One region of the Streptomyces sp. NPDC020917 genome, then DNA from elsewhere that is predicted to be linked to it. Evidence: riboswitches for the same ligand, from Rfam matches in the RefSeq annotation. Region 1 holds a riboswitch; each other region holds the start of a gene.

Region 1 (6,948 bases):
TGGTCGCGGGCCTGTTCGCCCTGTCGATGCTCGGGACGATCGCGTTCATCGCGTCGTTCGTCATCTTCCCGGTGGACAAGATCGTCTACATCTTCCCGGTCGGCCATGTCAGCGCGCTGAACTTCTCGCTGGGTCTCACCCTCGCGGTCGCGCTGCTCGGCATCGGCGTCGGCGCCGTCCACTGGGCGCGCACGCTGATGAGCGACGAGGAGATCGTCGACGAGCGCCACCGCGCCGACGCCGACGACGAACTGCGGGAGAACATCCGCCAGCAGTGGATCACCGGCGCCCGGGAGAGCGGCTTCGGCCGCCGCAAGCTCATCCGCACCACCATGTTCGGCGCGATGACCCTGGTCCCGCTCGCCGGTGTGGTGCTGCTGCGCGACCTGGGCCCGCTGCCGGAGGACAAGCTCCGCCACACCCTGTGGTCCAAGGGCAAGGTGCTGATCAACACCAACACCAACAAGCCCCTTCGCCCCGAGGACGTCGCGGTCGGCTCGCTGACCTTCGCCCAGCCGGAGGGCCTGCTGGAGTCCGACGAGGACTTCCAGACGCAGATCGCCAAGGCCGCCCTGATGATCGTCCGGCTCAGGCCGGAGGACATCAAGGACAAGACCGAGGCCGCCTGGGGACACCAGGGCATCGTGGCCTTCTCCAAGATCTGCACCCACGTCGGCTGCCCGATCAGCCTCTACGAGCAGCAGACGCACCACGTACTGTGCCCCTGCCACCAGTCGACGTTCGACCTCTCCGACGGGGCCCGAGTGATCTTCGGGCCGGCGGGTCACCCGCTGCCGCAGCTGCGGATCAGCGTCAACGGCGATGGCAATCTCGTCGCCCTCGGTGACTTCGCGGTGCCCGTCGGCCCGGCTTTCTGGGAGCGCTGATGAGTACTACGACCGAATCCCCGTCGCGGCGGCGGGCCACCCACCCGGGTGAGCGGGTCGCCGAGTGGACCGACAGCCGGCTCGGCCTCTACAAGATGGCCAAGTCGAACCTGCGGAAGATCTTCCCGGACCACTGGTCCTTCATGCTCGGTGAGGTCTGCCTCTACAGCTTCATCATCCTCATCCTCACGGGTGTGTATCTGACGCTGTTCTTCCACCCGAGCATGACCGAGGTCGTCTACCACGGCCCGTACGCGCCGCTGCAGGGCGTGCGGATGTCCGACGCGTACGCCTCGACCCTGCACATCAGCTTCGAGGTGCGCGGTGGTCTGCTCATCCGGCAGATCCACCACTGGGCCGCGCTGATCTTCATCGCCGGCATGATCGTGCACATGATGCGCGTCTTCTTCACCGGCGGGTTCCGCAAGCCGCGCGAGGTCAACTGGCTGTTCGGCTGGACGCTGCTGTTCCTCGGCATGTTCACCGGCTTCACCGGCTACTCGCTGCCGGACGACCTGCTGTCCGGCACCGGCGTGCGGTTCACCGAGGGCGCGGTCCTGTCGACCCCGCTGATCGGCACCTACCTGTCGATGTTCCTGTTCGGCGGGGAGTTCCCCGGGCACGACTTCGTGTCCCGGTTCTACTCGGTGCACATCCTGCTGCTGCCAGGTCTGATGGCCGGTCTGCTGACCGCCCACCTGATCCTGGTCTTCTACCACAAGCACACCCAGTTCCCGGGTGCGGGCAAGACCGAGAAGAACGTCGTCGGCACCCCGCTGCTGCCGATCTACACGGCCAAGGCGGGCGGCTTCTTCTTCCTGGTCTTCGGTGTCATCTCGGCGATCGCCGCGCTGGTCACCATCAACCCGATCTGGACCATCGGCCCCTACCGGCCGGACCAGGTGTCCACCGGCGCACAGCCCGACTGGTACATGGGCTTCTCCGAGGGTCTGATCCGTGTGATGCCTGGCTGGGAGATCAGAGCCTGGGGCCACACCCTGGTGCTCGGCGTCTTCGTGCCGCTGATGATCTTCCCGCTGGTGCTGCTGTCCATCGCCGTCTACCCGTTCATCGAGTCCTGGGTCACCGGCGACAAACGCGAGCACCACATCCTGGACCGGCCGCGCAACCGCCCGGTGCGCACCGGCCTGGGCGTCGGCTGGCTGACGCTGTACTTCGTGCTGCTGATCGGTGGCGGCAACGACATCTTCGCCACGCACTTCCATCTGTCCATCAACGCGATCACCTGGTTCGTACGGATCGGCTTCTTCGTCCTACCGGTCATCGCGTTCTGGGTCACCAAACGGATCTGCCTGGGTCTGCAACGGCGCGACCGCGACAAGGTGCTGCACGGCCGGGAGACCGGCATCATCAAGCGCCTGCCGCACGGTGAGTTCATCGAGGTGCACGAGCCGCTCTCGCAGCAGCAGTTGCACGTGCTCACCGCGCACGTCCAGCCGACGCCGATCGACCTCGGCCCCGAGGTCGACGAGAACGGTGTCGCGCGCAAGGCCTCGCACGTCGACAAGCTGCAGGCACGCCTGTCGCGCAACTTCTACGGCGAGCACAGCCAGATCCCGAAGCCGACGGTGGAGGAGTTCGAGGAGATCACCTCAGGCCACGGCCACCACTGACGCAGAGCGTCGCCACACACCGGGCCGGGCCCGGGGGGGGGGGGGCGGGGGGGGCCCCCCCGGGGGGGGGGGGGGGGGCCCCCGCCCCCCCCCCCCGCCGCGCCCCCCCCCCCGCGCCCGGCCCCGGCCCGCCCCGGCCCCCCCCCCCCCCCCCCCCCCCCCCCGGCCCCGGCCCGTCTGTGCGCGCCCCCACTCCCGATAGGGTGAAGGTCCACTCAGGAGCCGTTGCAGGAGCGTGACCCATGAGCGTTGTGACACCCGCCGGAGGCGAGACGACGGCAGCTCGTTCCTGGCCGGAGGTGCTCAGCGCACTGATGGCCGGTCGCGATCTGAACGTGGACGACACCGCGTGGGCGATGGACCGGATCATGAGCGGTGAGGCCACCGACGTGCAGATCGCCGGGTTCGCGGTGGCGCTGCGGGCCAAGGGCGAGACCGTCGACGAGGTCTCCGGCATGGTCCGCGCGATGTACGAGCACGCCAACACCATCGAGGTCCCCGGGCCCAGCGTCGACATCGTCGGCACCGGCGGCGACCGGGCGAAGACCGTCAACATCTCGACGATGTCCGCGATCGTGGTCGCCGGCACCGGCGCGAAGGTGGTCAAGCACGGCAACCGCGCCGCGTCCTCGGCCAGCGGCGCCTCCGACGTGCTGGAGAAGCTCGGCGTCAACCTGGAGCTGTCCCCTGAGCGGGTGGCGCAGGTCGCCGAGGAGGCCGGCATCACCTTCTGCTTCGCCATCCGCTTCCACCCTGCGCTGCGCCATGTGGCCAAGGCCCGCGCCGAGTTGGGGGTGGGGACCACCTTCAACTTCCTCGGCCCGCTGACCAACCCGGCCCGGGTGCGGGCCCAGGCCACCGGGGTCGCCGACGCGCGCATGGCGCCCATCATGGCCGGGGTGCTCGCCGAACGCGGCTCGTCCGCCCTGGTGTTCCGCGGTGACGACGGCCTGGACGAGCTGACCACCACGGCCACCTCGCAGGTGTGGGTGGTGCGCGACGGCAAGGTCGAGCACACCGCGTTCGACCCGCGGGACGTCGGCCTGCCGCTGGTGCCGGTGGAGGCGCTGCGCGGTGCCGACGCGGCCCACAACGCGGAGGTGGCCCGCCGTCTGCTGGCCGGCGAGACCGGCCCGGTGCGGGACGCCGTACTGCTCAACTCCGCGGCGGCGCTGGCCGCTCTGGAGCCGCGCAGCGTGCCGCTGGAGGAGCAGATCGCGGCCGGCCTCGCCAAGGCCGCCGAGTCCATCGACTCGGGCGCGGCGGCCGCGGTGCTGGAGCGCTGGGCCGCGGCGACCCACGCCTGAGGCGGTTTCCCGCACGAGCTCGTCACGGGCCGCCGTCCGCACCGCGGACGGCGGCCCGCGCCGTGCGGTCCGTCCACGGTGCGGACGGCGCCTTGCACCCAAGCACGTGTATGGCACAATGCTGTGCAGGTCACGAGTGACAGCGCAAAGGCCCCGGCTCGCTGTCCGGCAACCCTCCGTCCGAGGCGGGGTGCCCCGGGTGATGACCAGGCTGCGGGCAGCGAGGCTCGCAGCAAGCCGGACTTGGGGAGCCTTTCTTGAGTAAGCGAATGCGCTAGGGCCTGTCGGCCCCGGTTCTGCGTCTTTTCTGCACTTCCGTCTGCTTTCATCCGCTGCCTTCCGCCTCCTTGCGCGTTCAGCGCCGCCGTGCGGGCCGCCGTGTCTCCGGCGTGCCCCGGCGGGCGCCGATGCCGCCTGCCTTCCTCCGGGAGTTCGTCGTGACCGTGACCATCGCTGCCCCCCGCGCCACCGAGATCTGTGCGCCGCTGCCCGTGCTCGGCCGGGACGTGTCCGTCCCGCTGGTGACCGGCGGGGAGGTGACCTACGCGGCCCTCGACTACGCCGCCAGCGCGCCCGCCCTGCAGCGGGTCTGGGACGACGTGGCCGCCTACGCGCCGTACTACGGCAGCGTCCACCGCGGCGCCGGGTACCTCTCCCAGCTCTCCACCGACCTGTTCGAGCAGAGCCGGGAGACCGTCGCGCGGTTCCTCGGCTGCCGCCCCGACGACCAGGTGGTCTTCACCCGCTCCACCACCGACTCGCTCAACCTGCTGGCCGCCGCGCTGCCGGCCGGCGCCCAGGTGTTCGTCTTCGAGACCGAGCACCACGCCTCGCTGCTGCCCTGGCAGCACCGGGGTGCCGACGTCACCTGTCTGGCCGCGCCGCGCACGCCCGAGCAGGCGGTGGCCGCGCTCGACGTGGCGCTGCACGGCGCTCCCAAGGGACCCAAGCTGGTGTGCGTCACCGGCGCGTCCAACGTCACCGGGGAGATCTGGCCGATTCGCGAACTGGCCGCCGCCGCGCACCGGCACGGCGCCCGGATCGTCCTGGACGCCGCCCAACTCGCCCCGCACCACGGGGTGGACGTCACCGCGCTGGACGTGGACTGGGTCGCCTTCTCCGGGCACAAGCTGTACGCGCCGTTCGGCTCCGGCGTGCTGGCCGGGCGGGCCGACTGGCTGCGCGACGCCGAGCCGTACCTGGCCGGCGGCGGCGCCACCCGCACCGTCGCCCGCGGCGCGGACGGCACGCTCGACGTCGAGTGGCACACCTCGGCGGCGAGGCACGAGGCCGGCTCACCCAACGTCATCGGCGCCTACGCCATCGCCTCCGCCTGCCGCGCGCTGAGCGAGGCGGGGCTGGACGCGCTGGCCGACCGCGAGCAGCAGTTGCTGCGGCGGCTGCGGGCCGGGCTCGCCGAACTCCCCGAGGTGCGGGTGCTGTCGCTGTTCGGCGACGACGCGGCGCGGGTCGGTGTGCTGTCGTTCGTCGTGAAGGGCTGGAACAGCTCGCACTTCGCCGCGGCGCTCTCCGCCGAGCACGGCATCGGCGTGCGGGACGGGCTGTTCTGCGCGCACCCGCTGGTGCGGGTGCTGCTCGACGCGGAGGAGAGCGCGCCGGGGGAGTGCGGGGCACCGGACTCCGCCCCCGGCGAGACGTCGCTGAACGCGATCCGCGTCAGCTTCGGCGCGGGCACCCCCGAGGAGCACATCACGCGCTTCCTCGCGGCCACGCGCTCCCTCATCCGGGACGGCGCGGCCTGGCGCTACCACACCGAGGCCGGGCGCTGCGTCCCGCTCAAGGCCTGACCGGCGCCTGCCGCCGGCCCGGACCGCGCAGGGCTCCGAGCGCCCTCGGAGTCCTCAGGCGTCCAGGCCGATGGCGAAGGCCGCTTCCAGGTCGTGCTGGCTGTAGGTGCGGAACGCCACGTGGGTGTCGGTGACCTCGACACCGGGGATCTTGCTGATCCGCCCGGGGATGACGTCCGCGAGGTCGTCGTGGCGGGCGACCCGCACCAGCGCGACCAGGTCGTAGTTGCCGGTCACCGAGTACACCTCGCTGACGTGGTCGAGCGCCGCGATCGCCTCGGCGATCTCCGGGATCCGGTCGACAGACGTCTTGATGAGCACGATCGCGGTGATCACGGCGGGATGTCTCCTTGGGTGGACCTGATGACGAGGCTCACCTTACGCCGTGGCCGGTAGCAGACCCATGCGCACAGGAACCCGAAGGCGAAACCGACCACGTGCGCGAGATAGGCGATGCCCGGCCCGCCCTGGGCGGTCTGCGCCGCCAGCCACTGGAGCACGAACCAGAACCCCAGCACCATCCACGCGGGGAACCGCAGCGGGATGAAGAAGAGGAACGGGAACAGGCTGGTCACCCGGGCCTTGGGGTACAGGTAGAGGTACGCGCCGAGCGCGCCGGAGATCGCCCCGGAGGCGCCGACCAGGCTCTGCGTGTCCTCGGTGTGCGCGAGGGCGAACCCGTACGTCGCCAGGTAGCCGGCCGCCAGGTAGAACAGCGCGAACCGCACCCGGCCCATGCGGTTCTCCACGTTGTCGCCGAAGACGTAGAGGAACAGCATGTTGCCGATCAGGTGCAGCCAGCCGCCGTGCAGGAACATTGCGGTGAGCACCGACAGGAACGGCACTTTCGGGTACGGCGCCGGGATCGGGCAGCCCTGCGGCAGCGGCACCCGGTCCACCGGCAGCCGCCCGTGGAACAGCTCGCTCGGGATCACCCCCCAGCGGTCGAAGTAGACCGCCTGCTCGCACTGGAGCGCGTGGCCGTGGCCGTAGGAGGGGGTGAAGCCGGACAGCGGGCCGAGCAGGAACACCGCGGTGCACAGGGCGATCAGCGTGTACGTCACGACCGGGGTGCGGCGGACCGGGTTCTTGTCGTACACCGGGATGACCATGGACCGATCATGACGGATGGGGCGTAACGGGCAAAGGTCGCCTCGCCGCAGCCGGAGGGTGACCGGCAAAGGCCGTCTCGCCGCAGCGCAGCGTCCCTTCGAGGCCGTAGGGTGACCGGGACACCGGACCGGTCCGGCGCCGCGGGCGGCGCGAAGCAGCCGCGGGCCGGGGCAGGCCCCGGTTGCGGGGACAATGGAAG
Region 2 (6,948 bases), on a different contig from region 1:
GGCCGATCCGCAGGTCGGGGCGGCGCTGCCGGAGCAGTGCGGGCACCAGCGCGAGGTGGTAGTCCTGCACCAGGACCGCGGCGCCCTCGGCCGCGTCCTCGGCGAGCGCGTCCGCGAACGCGGTGTTGTACGCGCGGTACGCGTCCCAGTGGCCGCGGAACTCCTCGTCGAAGACGGGTTCCAGCGGGGTCTGGTACAGCATGTGGTGGACGAACCACAGGACCGAGTTGGCGATGTCGTTGTAGGCGGCGTGGAAGACGTCCGGGGGGACGGAGATCATCCGCGAGCCGGGCTCGGTGCGCCCCTGCCGCACGGCCTCGCGGTCGCCGTCGGACAGCGCCGCGCACACCCACAGCGCACCGGCGTCCGGGCCGATCGCGCTCAGCCCGGAGACGAGGCCGCCGCCGCCGCGCCTGCTGTCCAGGGTGCCGTCGGGTCGCACCGTGTACGACACCGGGCCGCGGTTCGAGGCGACGAGGATCCTCGCAGAATTCCCCATGCCGCGAGCCTAGCCACCACACCAGCCCCTCAAACTCCCTCAGCCCCTTCCGGGCCCCGGACCGCCGTCGAGCTGGCGTGGGACCACCGAAGACCGCCGCCCGGCCGCCGCAGACCCGCCGCCGGACCGCGCGGTCCCGCTACGCCGCGCGATGCGGCCGGTACTCGGGGACGGTGAGCACGGGCGGGCGCTCCGCGGTGTCCACCGGGTGCGTGGTGGGCACGAAGGCCGCGCCCTCCCGGGTGAACTGCGTCAGCTCGGGGCGGACCAGCGGCGCGCGGGACAGCCGCAGCTGCGCGGTGCGGTAGATGGCCGCGGCCATCCGGCCGAGCGCCTGCCCGTCCTGGTGCCGGTGCCGCCGCACCCCCACGTCGACCTGCGCGAGCGCGTCCAGCCCGACCAGCCCGAGCGCGTCGATCAGCATCCCCAGCTCCACCCCGTACCCGACCGGGAACGGCAGCCGCTCCAGCAGCGACCGCCGCCCCGCGTACTCCCCGCCGAGCGGTTGCACGAACCCCGCCAGCTGCGGCCAGTGCAGGTTCAGCAGCGGCCGCGCCACCAGCTCGGTGACCCGCCCGCCGCCGCCCGGCACCACCGCGCCGCCGCGCTCCAGCGGCCGGTCGTACATCGCCTTGACCAGCTGCACCGACGGCTCGGTCAGCAGCGGCCCGACGATCCCGGACACGAACGCGGCGTCGAACTGCCGCAGGTCGGCGTCCACGAAGCAGACGATCTGCCCGCTGGTGGCCAGCAGCGAGCGCCACAGCACCTCGCCCTTGCCGGGCAGCGCCGGCAGCCGCGGCAGGATCGCGTCCCGCTGCACCACCCGCGCGCCCGCCCGCTCGGCGATCCGCGCCGTGCGGTCGGTGGACGCGGAGTCCACCACGACCAGCTCGTCGACCAGCGGGACCTGCGACGACATCAGCTCGCGGCGCACCGTCGCGACGATGTCGCCGACCGTCTCCTCCTCGTTCAGCGCCGGGAGCACCACGCTCACCGTGCCCTGCGCGCCGGCCTCGCGCTTGGCCGCGAGCAGCACGTCCAGCGGCCGCTCGGCCGCCGACCACGATCGCCGCTCCAGCCAGCGCTCCACCTCGTCGAGCACGTGCGCCACTCCCCGGTGTGATCCATCTCGCGGTACGGACGACCCTCTCAGCTGCCGGAGTCGTCGGTTACAGTCTTGAACAACGCGTACGACGCCCGCATGCCGGGGTCGGCGCGCCGGGACGCCGCGAAGGCATACGTCCCACAACTGCATACCGCTCATCCAGAGGGGCAGAGGGAACGGCCCGTTGAAGCCCCGGCAACCCTCCCGCCGACCGCGAGGTCACCACGGTGGGGAAGGTGCCAATTCCGTCTCATGACGCGACCTGCGGCGTGAGGAAGATGAGGAGAAAGGGCCTCGCCATCATGGCTGTGCACACCGCCGATCACACCGACCGCAGCACCGCGACCGACTCCCCGTTCGGCGACGCGTTCGGACCCGCCGCGGCCCTGTCCTGTCGCGAGTGTGGCACCCGCTTCGCGCTCAGCCCGATCTTCGCGTGCCAGGAGTGCTTCGGCCCGCTCGAGGTCGCCTACGACCTTCCGGTCGGCGACCCCGAGGCGCTGCGCCGGCAGATCGAGGCCGGCCCGGCCAGCATCTGGCGCTACGCCCCGCTGCTGCCCGTCCCCGCCGACGTGGCCACCAAGCGGAACCTGCACCCGGGCTGGACCAAGCTCGTCAAGGCCGACAACCTCGCCCGCGAGCTGGGCATCACCGGCGGGCTGCACATCAAGGACGACTCCGGCAACCCGACCCACTCCTTCAAGGACAGGGTCGTCGCCATCGCCCTGGAGGCCGCCCGCACCTTCGGTCTGACCACCCTGTCCTGCTCCTCCACCGGCAACCTGGCCGGCGCGGTGGGCGCGGCGGCGGCCCGCGCGGGCTTCCGCTCCTGCGTCTTCATCCCGCACGACCTGGAGTCCGCCAAGGTCGTCATGGCCGCGGTCTACGGCGGCGACCTGGTCGCCATCGAGGGCAGCTACGACGACGTGAACCGCTTCTGCTCGGAGCTGATCGGCGACCCGGTCGGCGAGGGCTGGGGCTTCGTCAACGTCAACCTGCGGCCGTACTACGGCGAGGGCTCCAAGACCCTGGCCTACGAGATCGCCGAGCAGCTCGGCTGGCGGCTGCCGGACAACCTGGTCATCCCGATCGCCTCCGGCTCCCAGCTCACCAAGATCGACAAGGGTCTGCAGGAGCTGATCAAGCTCGGCCTGGTCGAGGACAAGCCCTACAAGATCTTCGGCGCCCAGGCCGAGGGCTGCTCGCCGGTGTCCGCGGCGTTCAAGGCCGGCCAGGACGTGGTCCGCCCGGTCAAGCCGGACACCATCGCCAAGTCGCTGGCGATCGGCAACCCGGCCGACGGCCCGTACGTCCTGGACATCGCCCGCCGCACCGGCGGCGCGGTGGAGGACGTGAACGACGATCAGATCGTCGACGCCATCACGCTGCTCGCCCGCACCGAGGGCGTGTTCGCCGAGACCGCGGGCGGCGTGACCGTCGGCGTGCTGCGCAAGCTGGTCGAGACCGGCCAGCTCGACCCCTCCTCCGAGACCGTCGTACTCAACACCGGCGACGGCCTGAAGACCCTCAACGCGGTGGAGGCCTCCGCCCGGCCGACCGCGACCATCCGACCCACCCTTGCCGCGTTCCGAGAGGCTGGCCTCGCATGAGTGCTTCCGTCCGCATCCCCACGATCCTCCGTACCTACACCGGCGGCCAGGCCGAGGTGCCGGCCGAGGGCGCGACGCTCGCCGAGGTCATCGAGTCGCTGGAGAAGAATCACGCCGGCATTTCGGCGCGAGTTCTCGACGACACCGGAAAACTCCGTCGTTTCGTGAACGTTTATGTGAACGACGACGATGTGCGCTTTTCCGAGGGACTGGCCACCGCGGTGCCGGACGGCGCCAGTGTGTCGATCATTCCGGCGGTCGCGGGCGGCTGAACGCCGTTGAAACCTCCGTTGCGGAGATCCGCCACATGACCGCGCGGTTCTGTCGCATTGTGCCCCGTTCACCCCTGAGGGTGGACGGGGCACGCTGCTGCCGGGGCGCCGACGGGCCACCGGTACTGTTGCCAGGGGCAAGTGAGCCCCTCTCAGGTCGCTGCGGCGATTTATCGCCAAATTCGCGAGCGAATCGCGCCGAGCATCCGGGTTTGTCCCGTCCGAGATGCCCCGTCATATGGGCTTTTCTCAGGGCATTTCCGATGGGTCGCGCCAAGAATTCTCGTCCAATTGACCTGTTGCAGTGGGCATCCGTGCAGATACATTCAGCCGCGGTCGACGCGTTCCGGCGCACGCCCCCCAGGGCCCCCACCCGTCGAGCGGTAAGGGGTGCTACGGGAGGTGAGGTCTGACCCGGGCCCGCGGAGTGCGGGGCCGCGATAGGGCCAGCAATAGGGGAGTTAGGAATGGCTCAGGGCACCGTCAAGTGGTTCAACGCGGAGAAGGGCTACGGCTTCATCGCGGTCGACGGTGGTGCGGATGTGTTCGTCCACTACAGCGCGATTCAGATGGACGGCTACCGCACCCTCGAGGAAGGCCAGCGGGTCGAGTTCGAGATCTCGCAGGGTCAGAAGGGGCCGCAGGCGGACATGGTCCGGCTGGCAGGCTGAACATCCCGGCGCGTTCGGCCATCGACGCGACGCTCGCACGCCGGAGGGCCCGCTCCCGTCAGGGAGACGGGCCTTTCGTGCGCTCCGGCGCCGCCCCCGCGCGAGGTGCGAGTTGGGCCGCCGTGGGCCGGACTCGCTTGCACTCGGTAGGGGTGAGTGCTAATCATTGGCGTTAGCACTCTACGAGTGAGAGTGACAGCAGGACCGGGTCGGTGAGGCCCGGCCGGACGCCGGGACGGAACCGGCGGCCGACCGGCCGTCCGTCGCGGGCGCCACGCGGTCCCGAGCGCAACTCACCCCCTGTCCGGGAGGACCCCTTCACATGGCCAAGATCATCGCGTTCGACGAGGAGGCGCGGCGCGGTCTCGAGCGCGGGATGAACCAGCTCGCCGACGCCGTCAAGGTCACCCTCGGCCCCAAGGGCCGGAACGTCGTCCTCGAGAAGAAGTGGGGCGCCCCCACGATCACCAACGACGGCGTCTCCATCGCCAAGGAGATCGAGCTCGAGGACCCGTACGAGAAGATCGGCGCCGAGCTGGTCAAGGAAGTCGCGAAGAAGACCGACGACGTCGCCGGTGACGGCACGACGACCGCGACCGTCCTGGCCCAGGCCCTGGTCAAGGAGGGCCTGCGCAACGTCGCCGCGGGCGCCAACCCGATGGCCCTCAAGCGCGGCATCGAGAAGGCCGTCGAGGCCGTCTCCGCCGCCCTGCTGGAGCAGGCCAAGGACGTGGAGACCAAGGAGCAGATCGCCTCCACCGCGTCCATCTCCGCCGCCGACACCCAGATCGGCGAGCTGATCGCCGAGGCCATGGACAAGGTCGGCAAGGAAGGCGTCATCACCGTCGAGGAGTCGCAGACCTTCGGGCTCGAACTCGAGCTCACCGAGGGCATGCGCTTCGACAAGGGCTTCATCTCCGCCTACTTCGCCACCGACCTGGAGCGGATGGAGGCGTCGCTCGACGACCCCTACATCCTGATCGTCAACTCCAAGGTCTCCGCGGTGAAGGACCTGCTCCCGCTGCTGGAGAAGGTCATGCAGTCCGGCAAGCCGCTGCTGATCATCGCCGAGGACGTCGAGGGCGAGGCCCTGTCGACCCTGGTCGTCAACAAGATCCGCGGCACCTTCAAGTCCGTCGCCGTCAAGGCCCCGGGCTTCGGCGACCGCCGCAAGGCGATGCTGGGCGACATCGCGATCCTCACCGGCGGCACGGTCATCTCCGAGGAGGTCGGCCTGAAGCTGGAGAACGCGGGCCTGGACCTGCTCGGCCGCGCCCGCAAGGTGGTCATCACCAAGGACGAGACCACCATCGTCGACGGTGCCGGTGACACCGACCAGGTCAACGGCCGGGTCAACCAGATCCGTGCGGAGATCGAGAACAGCGACTCCGACTACGACCGCGAGAAGCTCCAGGAGCGCCTCGCCAAGCTGGCCGGCGGCGTGGCCGTCATCAAGGCCGGCGCGGCCACCGAGGTCGAGCTCAAGGAGCGCAAGCACCGCATCGAGGACGCGGTGCGCAACGCCAAGGCCGCCGTGGAGGAGGGCATCGTCGCCGGTGGCGGCGTGGCCCTGCTGCAGGCGTCCGCGGTCTTCGAGAAGCTGGAGCTCGAGGGTGACGAGGCGACCGGTGCGTCGGCCGTCAAGCTCGCCCTGGAGGCCCCGCTGAAGCAGATCGCCGTCAACGCCGGCCTCGAGGGCGGCGTCGTGGTGGAGAAGGTCCGCAACCTGACCCCGGGTCACGGCCTGAACGCCGCGACCGGCGAGTACGTGGACCTGGTGGCCGAGGGCATCATCGACCCGGCCAAGGTCACCCGCTCCGCCCTGCAGAACGCGGCGTCGATCGCCGCGCTGTTCCTCACCACCGAGGCCGTCATCGCCGACAAGCCGGAGAAGGCCGCGCCGGCTGCTCCGGGTGGCATGCCCGGCGGGGACATGGACTTCTAGTCCTCCGGACAGGAAGCTCTCCACGGCGCCCTCCTCCCACCCGGGAGGGGGGCGCCTTCCTGCGCGCCCTCAGCCACGCACCGGCCGTGCGACGGCGACGCTCCTCCGCCGGGCAGGCGGTGCCCCGCAGGGGCGCGGGGAACTTCGTCCTCAGCCACGACGGTGGCGCGCCCTGACGACGGCGGGTCGTCCCCCGAAGGGGCGCGGGGTCCCCCAGAGCTGCGCCTGGGAGGTGCCCCCAGCGCGCCCAGCCAGTGCGGCGCCGCACTCCGCCAACCGCCCCGAAGGGGCAGTTCAGTCCGTCCCGGACCACCGGCCGGTGGCCGGTTGCTCGCGCAGTTCCCCGCGCCCCTGACGGTTGCCCTTCGCCGGCTGAGGGCTGAACCCCCTCCGCCGGAGGGCAATGCGCCGCCCGCGGAGGGGGAAGGCCAGCCCGTTCACGGGTGAACGCCGCCCGCGGAGGGCAGAGCGCCGCCCGCGGAGGGGTGGAGGTTGAGGGGGTGAGGGGTGGACCCTGCCCGGGGAAGGGCCTAGTGGGGGTGGGCGGCCGCGTCGATGGCCGTCCGAAGGTGCCCCTTCGAATCAGCGAGCAACCGCGCAGCGGTGGAAGCGTCGACCTGCGCCAGCAGCGTCAGAATCGCCGGCTTGACCTCGCCGTCGGTGGCGGTGAGCGCCGCCTCGATGGCGGCGTCGCCGGCCCCGGTGGCCAGGGCCACGATCCGGCGCGACCGCGCCCTCAGCTTCTCGTTGGACGCCCGCACGTCCACCATCAGGTTCCCGTAGGTCTTGCCGAGCCGGATCATCGTGATTGTCGACAGCATGTTGAGCACGAGCTTCTGCGCC
Region 3 (6,948 bases), on a different contig from region 1:
CTGCCCGCCGGACAGCTGCCGCGGATAGTCCTGCTCGCGGCCGCCGAGGCCGACGCGTTCCAGCAGTTCCGCGGCCCTCGCGGCAGCCTGGCCGCGCGGCACGCCGCGGACCGCGACCGGTGCCTCGACGAGGTTGTCCAGCACGGTGAGGTGCGGGAAGAGGTGGAACTGCTGGAACACCATGCCGATCCGGGCCCGCTGCCGGGTGAGGGTGCGGTGGCCCACCTCGTGCAGTCGGCCGTCCCGGTACCGGTAGCCGACGATGTCGCCGCCCACCTCGACGAAGCCGGCGTCGGGCCGCTCCAGGTGGTTGATGCTGCGCAGCAGGGTGGACTTGCCCGAGCCGGAGGGGCCGAGCAGCACGGTCACCTCGCCCTGGCGCACGTCCAGGTCGATGCCGTCCAGCACCAGGTGGCCGCCGAAGCTCTTGCGCAGTCCCCTCACGCGCACCAGGGGACGGTCCGAGTCGACGGTCATGCCAGGCCCGCCAGTTCCCTGCCGCCGCGGCCGAACAGCGGCACGTTGCCGCGGAACAGCTCGCGGAAACCGCGAGCCGGGCGCCGGTCGCCGCCGCCTCCGCGGCCGCGGCCGCGCGCGTAGGAGCGCTCGACGAGGAACTGGACGGCCGACAGCAGCGTGGTGAGGATGACGTACCAGAGGGTCGCGACCAGCAGCAGCGGGATGACCAGGTAGTTCTGGTTGTAGATGAGCTGCGAGGAGTAGAGCAGGTCCTGCACGGCGATGACGCTCACGATGGACGTCGCCTTGAGCATGCCGATCAGCAGGTTGCCGGACGCGGGCACGATCGCGGGCATCGCCTGCGGCAGGACGATCCTGCGCAGGATCCGCGCCCGGCCCAGGCCCAGCGCCTGGGCGGCCTCGGTCTGGCCGTGGTCGACGGACAGCAGACCGCCGCGCACGATCTCCGACGAGAACGCGGCGACGTCCAGGCTCAGCCCGACGTAGGCGGCGAGGACGCCGCTGAACAGGTGCGCCGTCCGCACGGTCGCGAACGCCGGCCCGAAGGGCAGGCCGAACGACAACTGCGGGTACAGAGAGGCGAGTTCGTACCAGAACAGCAGCTGGACGAGCGGCGGGACCGAGCGGAGCAGCCAGACGAAGGCGAAACTGAGGCCGCCGAGCACGGGGTTGCGGGACAGCCGCATCACGGCGACCGCGATGCCGAGCAGGTAGCCGGTCGCCATCACCGCGGCGGTGAGCCAGAGCGTCAGCTCCAACCCGTGCACGATCGAGGTGTCCAGGAAGTAGTCGCCGACGACGCCCCACTGGAAACGGCGGTTGGTCAGCACGGTGTTGACCAGCATCGCGAGCAGTACGAGCAGCACGGCGGCGGAGATCCACCGGCCCGGGCGGCGCAGCGGGACCAGGCGGGCGGCGAGCAACTGCCGGTCGCTCGGGCCGGCCTGGGACCCGTCCGCGTCCAGGTGGCCGGGTGGCGGCGGCTCGGCCTTCCTCGGCGGTTCGCCGGAGGGCGGGATGCGGGCGCCGGAGGATGTCGGGGCGCCGGACGGTGTGAGGGCGTCGGAGCTGGTCATGGTGGCGGGTCTTCCGTCCCGTGCGGGCGCGGCACCGCACCGCGGAGGGGCGGTGGCGCTGCCTGCGGCGTGAGAGGTGAGGGAGCGGGCGTGGCGGCACGGGCGTGCCGGCCCGTCCGACGAGTGCGGCGGCTGTGGCGCGCAGGCCGGTGCGGGCATGGGTGGGTGCGGCGGGGGCGTGAGCGGCTGTGCCCCACGGCCGGTTGGGGGCTCGGGCCGGTACGGGCGCGGCCACCGCGGGTGTGGGACGTGCGGGTGTGGCCGCTGCCGAGGCGACACGGCCCGGTGCCTGACGTGAACGGGGATCAGGCCGGGGGGCGGACGCCGGAATCCGTCAGCGCGGCGCCGGACGGGTGCCGTGCGGCGGACGGGCGGGGGTCAGCGGACCGGGGTGTCCCCGGAACAGAGCGCGCTGCTGACCCGCAGCAGGTCGACATGGCGGCGGGCCGCCATGAGCGGGGCGAATCCGAGCGGAAGCGGCGTACCGCCGTTGCCGGGACGTCGTGCCTGCATGCGGATCACCTCGCATCCTCGGAGGGGCCGGGCGCGGGGCCTGGGCCCGCGGCCGGCTCACACCGTAACCGCTGGTCCCGTCCGCGGGCAATGCTTCCCTTTTCTGACGCTGCGTCAGCGGCCATTGTGCTGGACGCCGGTCCGGAGTTAGCGTGTGAGCGGGTCATGAGCGTCAGTCCCAAGCCCTGGCAGGCTGACCGGCAACCCTCCGACGCGGCGGGGTGCTCCAGGTGACGACCCGGCGGCGCCGAGCCCGGCGCCCGCAAGCGCGACGGAGGACGGAGGGGCTGCACATGCGCGGAGCCGTCAGCAGGGCAGTCAGCACCTACTCGCGTCGCCACATCGACCTGCAGCGCATCTCCAGCGCGCTCTGTCCCGCCGCCTGACCGCGCCCGCGCCGTCCCGCACGGCGGTCTGAGCCGGATCGCGCCACGGCGCGCGGCGGCCCTCCACCGCACGTGACCGCACGGGTACCCGCTGCCCCGCCGGGCGTTCCCGCGGGGCGCAGGCGGTGACCGTGCGCCGTCCCGCCGCGGTACGGCCGGGCCCCGCGCAGCCGTACGCGCCGTCAGCGGTGCGCGGGCGACCGCGGTCCCGCCGCCTCCCCGTGCCGCACGGCCGCCGGCTCCGGCGCGTCCGGCACGCGCTGCCGGCACGGCACGCCCTGCTGCCCGCCGCTCCCCGCACGCGCAGATCCCGTGTCCGGGCCGGCTCCGGGTGCGGGCAGGCCGCGCGGCCTGCCCGCGCTCCCCAAGCCGCTCCGCCAGCCGCGTACTCCGCCAGCCGCGCACTCCCCCAGCCGCGCCCTCCGCCGAAACAGGAAGCGACCTCTCCATGCCTCAGCCCCAGCCCGCCCTCCACCTCGCCGTCGCCCTGGACGGCGCCGGGTGGCATCCCGCCGCGTGGCGGGAAGCCGGCGCCCGCCCGCAGGACCTGTTCACCGCGGCCTACTGGGCCGGCCTCGTCGCCGAGGCCGAGCACGGGCTGCTGGACTTCGTGACGATCGAGGACTCGCTCGGCTTCCAGTCCTCCTCGCCCTTCGAGCCCGACCGGCACACCGACCAGGTGCGGGGCCGGCTGGACGCGGTGCAGATCGCCGCCCGGGTCGCGCCGCTGACCCGCCACATCGGCCTGGTCCCGACCGCGGTGGTCACCCACACCGAGCCGTTCCACGTGTCGAAGGCGATCGCGACGCTCGACTACGTCAGCGGTGGGCGCGCCGGCCTGCGGGTGCAGGTGTCGGTGCGCACGCACGAGGCCGAGCTGTTCGGGCGGCGCACGTTCCCGCACCTGCGCCTGGAGCACCCGCGGGACCTGGACGCGCCGGCGGTGCGGGCGGTGGTCGCCGAGACGTTCGGCGAGGCGGCCGACTACGTGGAGGTGGTGCGCCGCCTGTGGGACAGCTGGGAGGACGACGCAGAGATCCGCGACGTGGCCACCGGCCGGTTCGTCGACCGCGCGAAGCTGCACTACATCGACTTCGAGGGCCCGCACTTCCGGGTCAAGGGACCGTCGATCACGCCCCGCCCGCCGCAGGGCCAGCCGATCGTGGCCGCGCTGGCCCATCGCAGCGCCCCCTTCGAACTGGTGGGCCGTTCGGCCGACATCGGCTTCGTCACCCCGCGCGACGCGGTGGAGGCCGAGGCGATCGTCGCGGAGATCCGCGGCCACCAGGCGGCGGCCGGGCGCGCCGCGGAGACCGTGCACGTCCTCGCCGACCTGCTGGTGCTGCTCGACGGCTCGGAGGCGGAGGCGGCCGACCGGTGCGCCCGGCTGGACGCCCGCTCCGAAGCCGGACCGGCAGGCGACGCACTGGCGTTCACCGGGACGCCCGCAGGGCTCGCCGACCTGCTCGAGGAGTGGCTCGCGGCCGGGATCACCGGATTCCGGCTGCGGCCCGCCGCGGTCCCGCACGACCTGGAGCAGATCACCCGCGGGCTCGTGCCCGAGCTGCAGCGCCGCGGGCTGTTCCGCACGGCCTACGAGGCGGGGACGCTGCGCGGGCTGCTCGGCCTGCCGCGCCCGGCCGGCCGCTACGCCGCCTCCCCCGCCGCCCCGACCACCGCCGCCGTCTGAGCGCCCGCGGCACCGACGAGACCAAGGAAGCCGTCACATGAGCAAGCCCCTCAAGCAGATCCATCTCGCGGCCCACTTCCCCGGCGTCAACAACACCACGGTGTGGAGCGACCCGGCCGCCGGCAGCCAGATCGACTTCGGCTCGTTCGCGCACATGGCGAGGACCGCGGAACGCGCCAGGTTCGACTTCCTGTTCCTCGCCGAGGGACTGCGGCTGCGCGAGCAGGGCGGCGAGATCTACGACCTCGACGTCGTCGGGCGGCCGGACACGTTCACCGTGCTGGCCGCGCTCGCCGCCGTCACCGACCGGCTGGGCCTGGCCGGGACCATCAACTCCACCTTCAACGAACCCTACGAGGTGGCACGGCAGTTCGCGTCCCTGGACCACCTCTCGGGCGGCCGCGCCGCCTGGAACGTGGTGACCTCGTGGGACGCCTTCACCGGGGAGAACTTCCGGCGCGGCGGCTTCCTCGCGAAGGAGGACCGCTACGAGCGGGCCCGGCAGTTCCTCGACGCGGCCAAGGTCCTCTTCGCGTCCTGGCGGGGCGACGAGATCGCGGCGGACAAGGCCGCCGGGGTGTTCCTCCGCGACCCCGACGCGGGCCGGTTCGCGCACCGGGTGGACCAGTTCGACATCCGCGGGCGGTTCAACGTGCCGCGCAGCCCGCAGGGCCGCCCGGTGATCTTCCAGGCCGGAGACTCCGAGGAGGGCCGCGAGTTCGCCGCCTCCTCCGCGGACGCGATCTTCACCCGGCACGGCACCCTGGAGGCGGGCCGGGCGTTCTACGCCGACGTCAAGGGGCGCCTGGCCAGGTACGGCCGTACGGCGGAGGAGCTGAAGATCCTGCCGGGGGTCACCTTCGTGCTCGGCGACACCGACGCCGAGGCGCAGGAGCAGGCGCTGCTGATCCGGCGGCAGCAGGTCAGCGGCCAGACCGCGCTGAAGTTCCTGGAGCACGTCTGGAACCGCGACCTGAGCGGCCACGACCCGGACGGCCCGCTGCCCGAGGCCGATCCGCTGGTCGGCGAGAACACCGTCGCCCGCGGGCGGGCCAGTGTGCGGATGTTCCGCGACCCGCTGGCGACCGCGACCGAGTGGCGGGCCCTGGCCGAGGCGAAGAAGCTCACCAGCCGGGAGCTGGTGATCGAGGTGACCGGGCGTCAGACCTTCATCGGCAGCCCGTCGACGGTGGCGGCGGCGCTGAACGAGTTCGTGCAGACCGACGCGAGCGACGGCTTCATCCTGGTGCCGCACCTGGTGCCGGGCGGCCTCGACGCGTTCGCGGACACCGTGGTGCCGCTGCTGCAGGAGCGCGGGGTGTTCCGCACCGAGTACGAGGGCACCACGCTGCGGGAGCACCTCGGGCTGCCGCCGTTCGGCCGGCCCGGCGCCACCGGGGGCGCGGTCGCGGGGACGGCGGCGGAGAGGACGGCGACGGCCTCGTGAAGTTCATCGCCATCACGCTGATCGTGCACGCCCCGCACCCGGTGACCGGGGACCGGCCGTCGACCCGCGAGCGCTTCCGGCAGGTGGTGCGCAGCGCCGTGCTCGCCGAGGAGCTGGGCTTCGACGGGTTCGGCGTCGGGGAGCGGCACGAGCGTCCGTTCATCTCGTCCTCGCCCACCGTGGTGCTGGGCCACGTCGCCGCGCTCACCCGGCGGATCCGGCTGTTCACCGCCGTCACCACCCTCAGCCTGCTCGATCCCGTGCGGGCCTACGAGGACTACGCGACGCTCGACCATCTGGCGGACGGCCGGCTGGAGTTGATCATCGGAAAGGGGAACGGCAGCGCCCAGCGGGAGCTGTTCCACGTCACGCCCGAGGACCAGTGGGAGCGCAACGCCGAGTCCTACCGGCTGTTCCGCGAGATCTGGCGCAACGACCGGGTGACCGCCGCACCGCGCTTCCGGCCCGCGCTGGAGGACGCGGAGGTCTGGCCCCGGCCCTACCAGCGGCCGGTCAGGGTGTGGCACGGCAGCGCCACCAGCCGCGAGTCGGCGGACCTGGCGGCCCGGCACGGCGATCCGCTGTTCTCCGCGAACGTCACCAACCCCATAGAGCCATATGCCGAGTTGATCCGCCACTACCGCGAGCGCTGGGAGGCGTACGGCCACGACCCCGGGAATGCCGCGGTGGGGGCCGGCACCGCGGGCCTGTACGCGGCGCCCACCTCGCAGGGGGCGCTCGCCGGCTACCGGCCGGTGTTCGAGGGCTATCTGGCGTTCCAGCGCCGGCTCGGCGTGGAGCCCGTCTTCCCCACCCTGGAGGACTTCGTGGAGCGCAGCTCCGCGCTGGTCGGCAGCCCGCAGCAGATCATCGACAAGGTGCACCGCTACCACGAGCGGTTCGGGCACAGCGTGCTGCATGTCAGCGCCGAGCCCGGCGGGTTGAGCGAGGCGCGGCACCGGGCGTCGCTGGAGCTGTTCCAGTCGGAGGTGGCTCCGGTGCTGCGGCGCGCCATCCCCGATCCGCCGTGGCCCTGGGCACCGGTCGAACCGGACGACTCCCCCACCGCGCACCCGGACCCCGCAGGCGCCGACGCCGCTTCCCTCCCCGCGGGCGCCGAGCCCGCCGCCACCGCACCGCAAGGAGTATGACCATGGCCGACACGCCCCTCGCGGTCCTGGACCTGGTGCCGATCAGCTCCGGCTCGTCCGCGACGCAGGCGCTGCGCAACAGCGTCGATCTCGCCCGGCGGGCCGAGGAGTTCGGGTACCGGCGGCACTGGTTCGCCGAGCACCACCTCAATCCCGGGGTCGCCGGCACCTCTCCGGCGGTGGTGCTGGCCCTGACCGCCGCCGC

The links. Region 1 has a riboswitch for S-adenosylmethionine ahead of ACH4TG_RS02450 (aminotransferase class V-fold PLP-dependent enzyme). Riboswitches for the same ligand answer to the same signal wherever they lie in the genome.
Region 2: another riboswitch for S-adenosylmethionine. It lies ahead of thrC (threonine synthase); the one in region 1 lies ahead of ACH4TG_RS02450 (aminotransferase class V-fold PLP-dependent enzyme).
Region 3: another riboswitch for S-adenosylmethionine. It lies ahead of ACH4TG_RS13325 (putative leader peptide); the one in region 1 lies ahead of ACH4TG_RS02450 (aminotransferase class V-fold PLP-dependent enzyme).

Annotation. Positions count from the first base shown of each region.
Region 1 covers NZ_JBIRRR010000001.1:569,453-576,400, forward strand. The annotation lists gene ACH4TG_RS02435 (Rieske 2Fe-2S domain-containing protein) at 1-887, shown strand, start outside; gene ACH4TG_RS02440 (cytochrome bc complex cytochrome b subunit) at 887-2,521, shown strand; gene trpD (anthranilate phosphoribosyltransferase) at 2,764-3,828, shown strand; SAM riboswitch class IV at 3,957-4,073, shown strand; gene ACH4TG_RS02450 (aminotransferase class V-fold PLP-dependent enzyme) at 4,236-5,636, shown strand; gene ACH4TG_RS02455 (Lrp/AsnC family transcriptional regulator) at 5,691-5,972, opposite strand; gene ACH4TG_RS02460 (rhomboid family intramembrane serine protease) at 5,969-6,748, opposite strand.
Region 2 covers NZ_JBIRRR010000008.1:13,805-20,752, forward strand. The annotation lists gene ACH4TG_RS18925 (trehalose-6-phosphate synthase) at 1-499, opposite strand, end outside; gene ACH4TG_RS18930 (glucosyl-3-phosphoglycerate synthase) at 639-1,604, opposite strand; SAM riboswitch class I at 1,760-1,892, shown strand; gene thrC (threonine synthase) at 1,886-3,217, shown strand; gene ACH4TG_RS18940 (MoaD/ThiS family protein) at 3,214-3,489, shown strand; gene ACH4TG_RS18945 (cold-shock protein) at 3,957-4,160, shown strand; gene groL (chaperonin GroEL) at 4,483-6,105, shown strand; gene murQ (N-acetylmuramic acid 6-phosphate etherase) at 6,636-6,948, opposite strand, start outside.
Region 3 covers NZ_JBIRRR010000005.1:242,409-249,356, forward strand. The annotation lists gene ACH4TG_RS13310 (amino acid ABC transporter ATP-binding protein) at 1-477, opposite strand, end outside; gene ACH4TG_RS13315 (amino acid ABC transporter permease) at 474-1,556, opposite strand; gene ACH4TG_RS13320 (putative leader peptide) at 1,935-2,069, opposite strand; SAM riboswitch class IV at 2,231-2,344, shown strand; gene ACH4TG_RS13325 (putative leader peptide) at 2,363-2,455, shown strand; gene ACH4TG_RS13330 (LLM class flavin-dependent oxidoreductase) at 2,904-4,145, shown strand; gene ACH4TG_RS13335 (NtaA/DmoA family FMN-dependent monooxygenase) at 4,183-5,592, shown strand; gene ACH4TG_RS13340 (LLM class flavin-dependent oxidoreductase) at 5,589-6,743, shown strand; gene ACH4TG_RS13345 (LLM class flavin-dependent oxidoreductase) at 6,746-6,948, shown strand, end outside.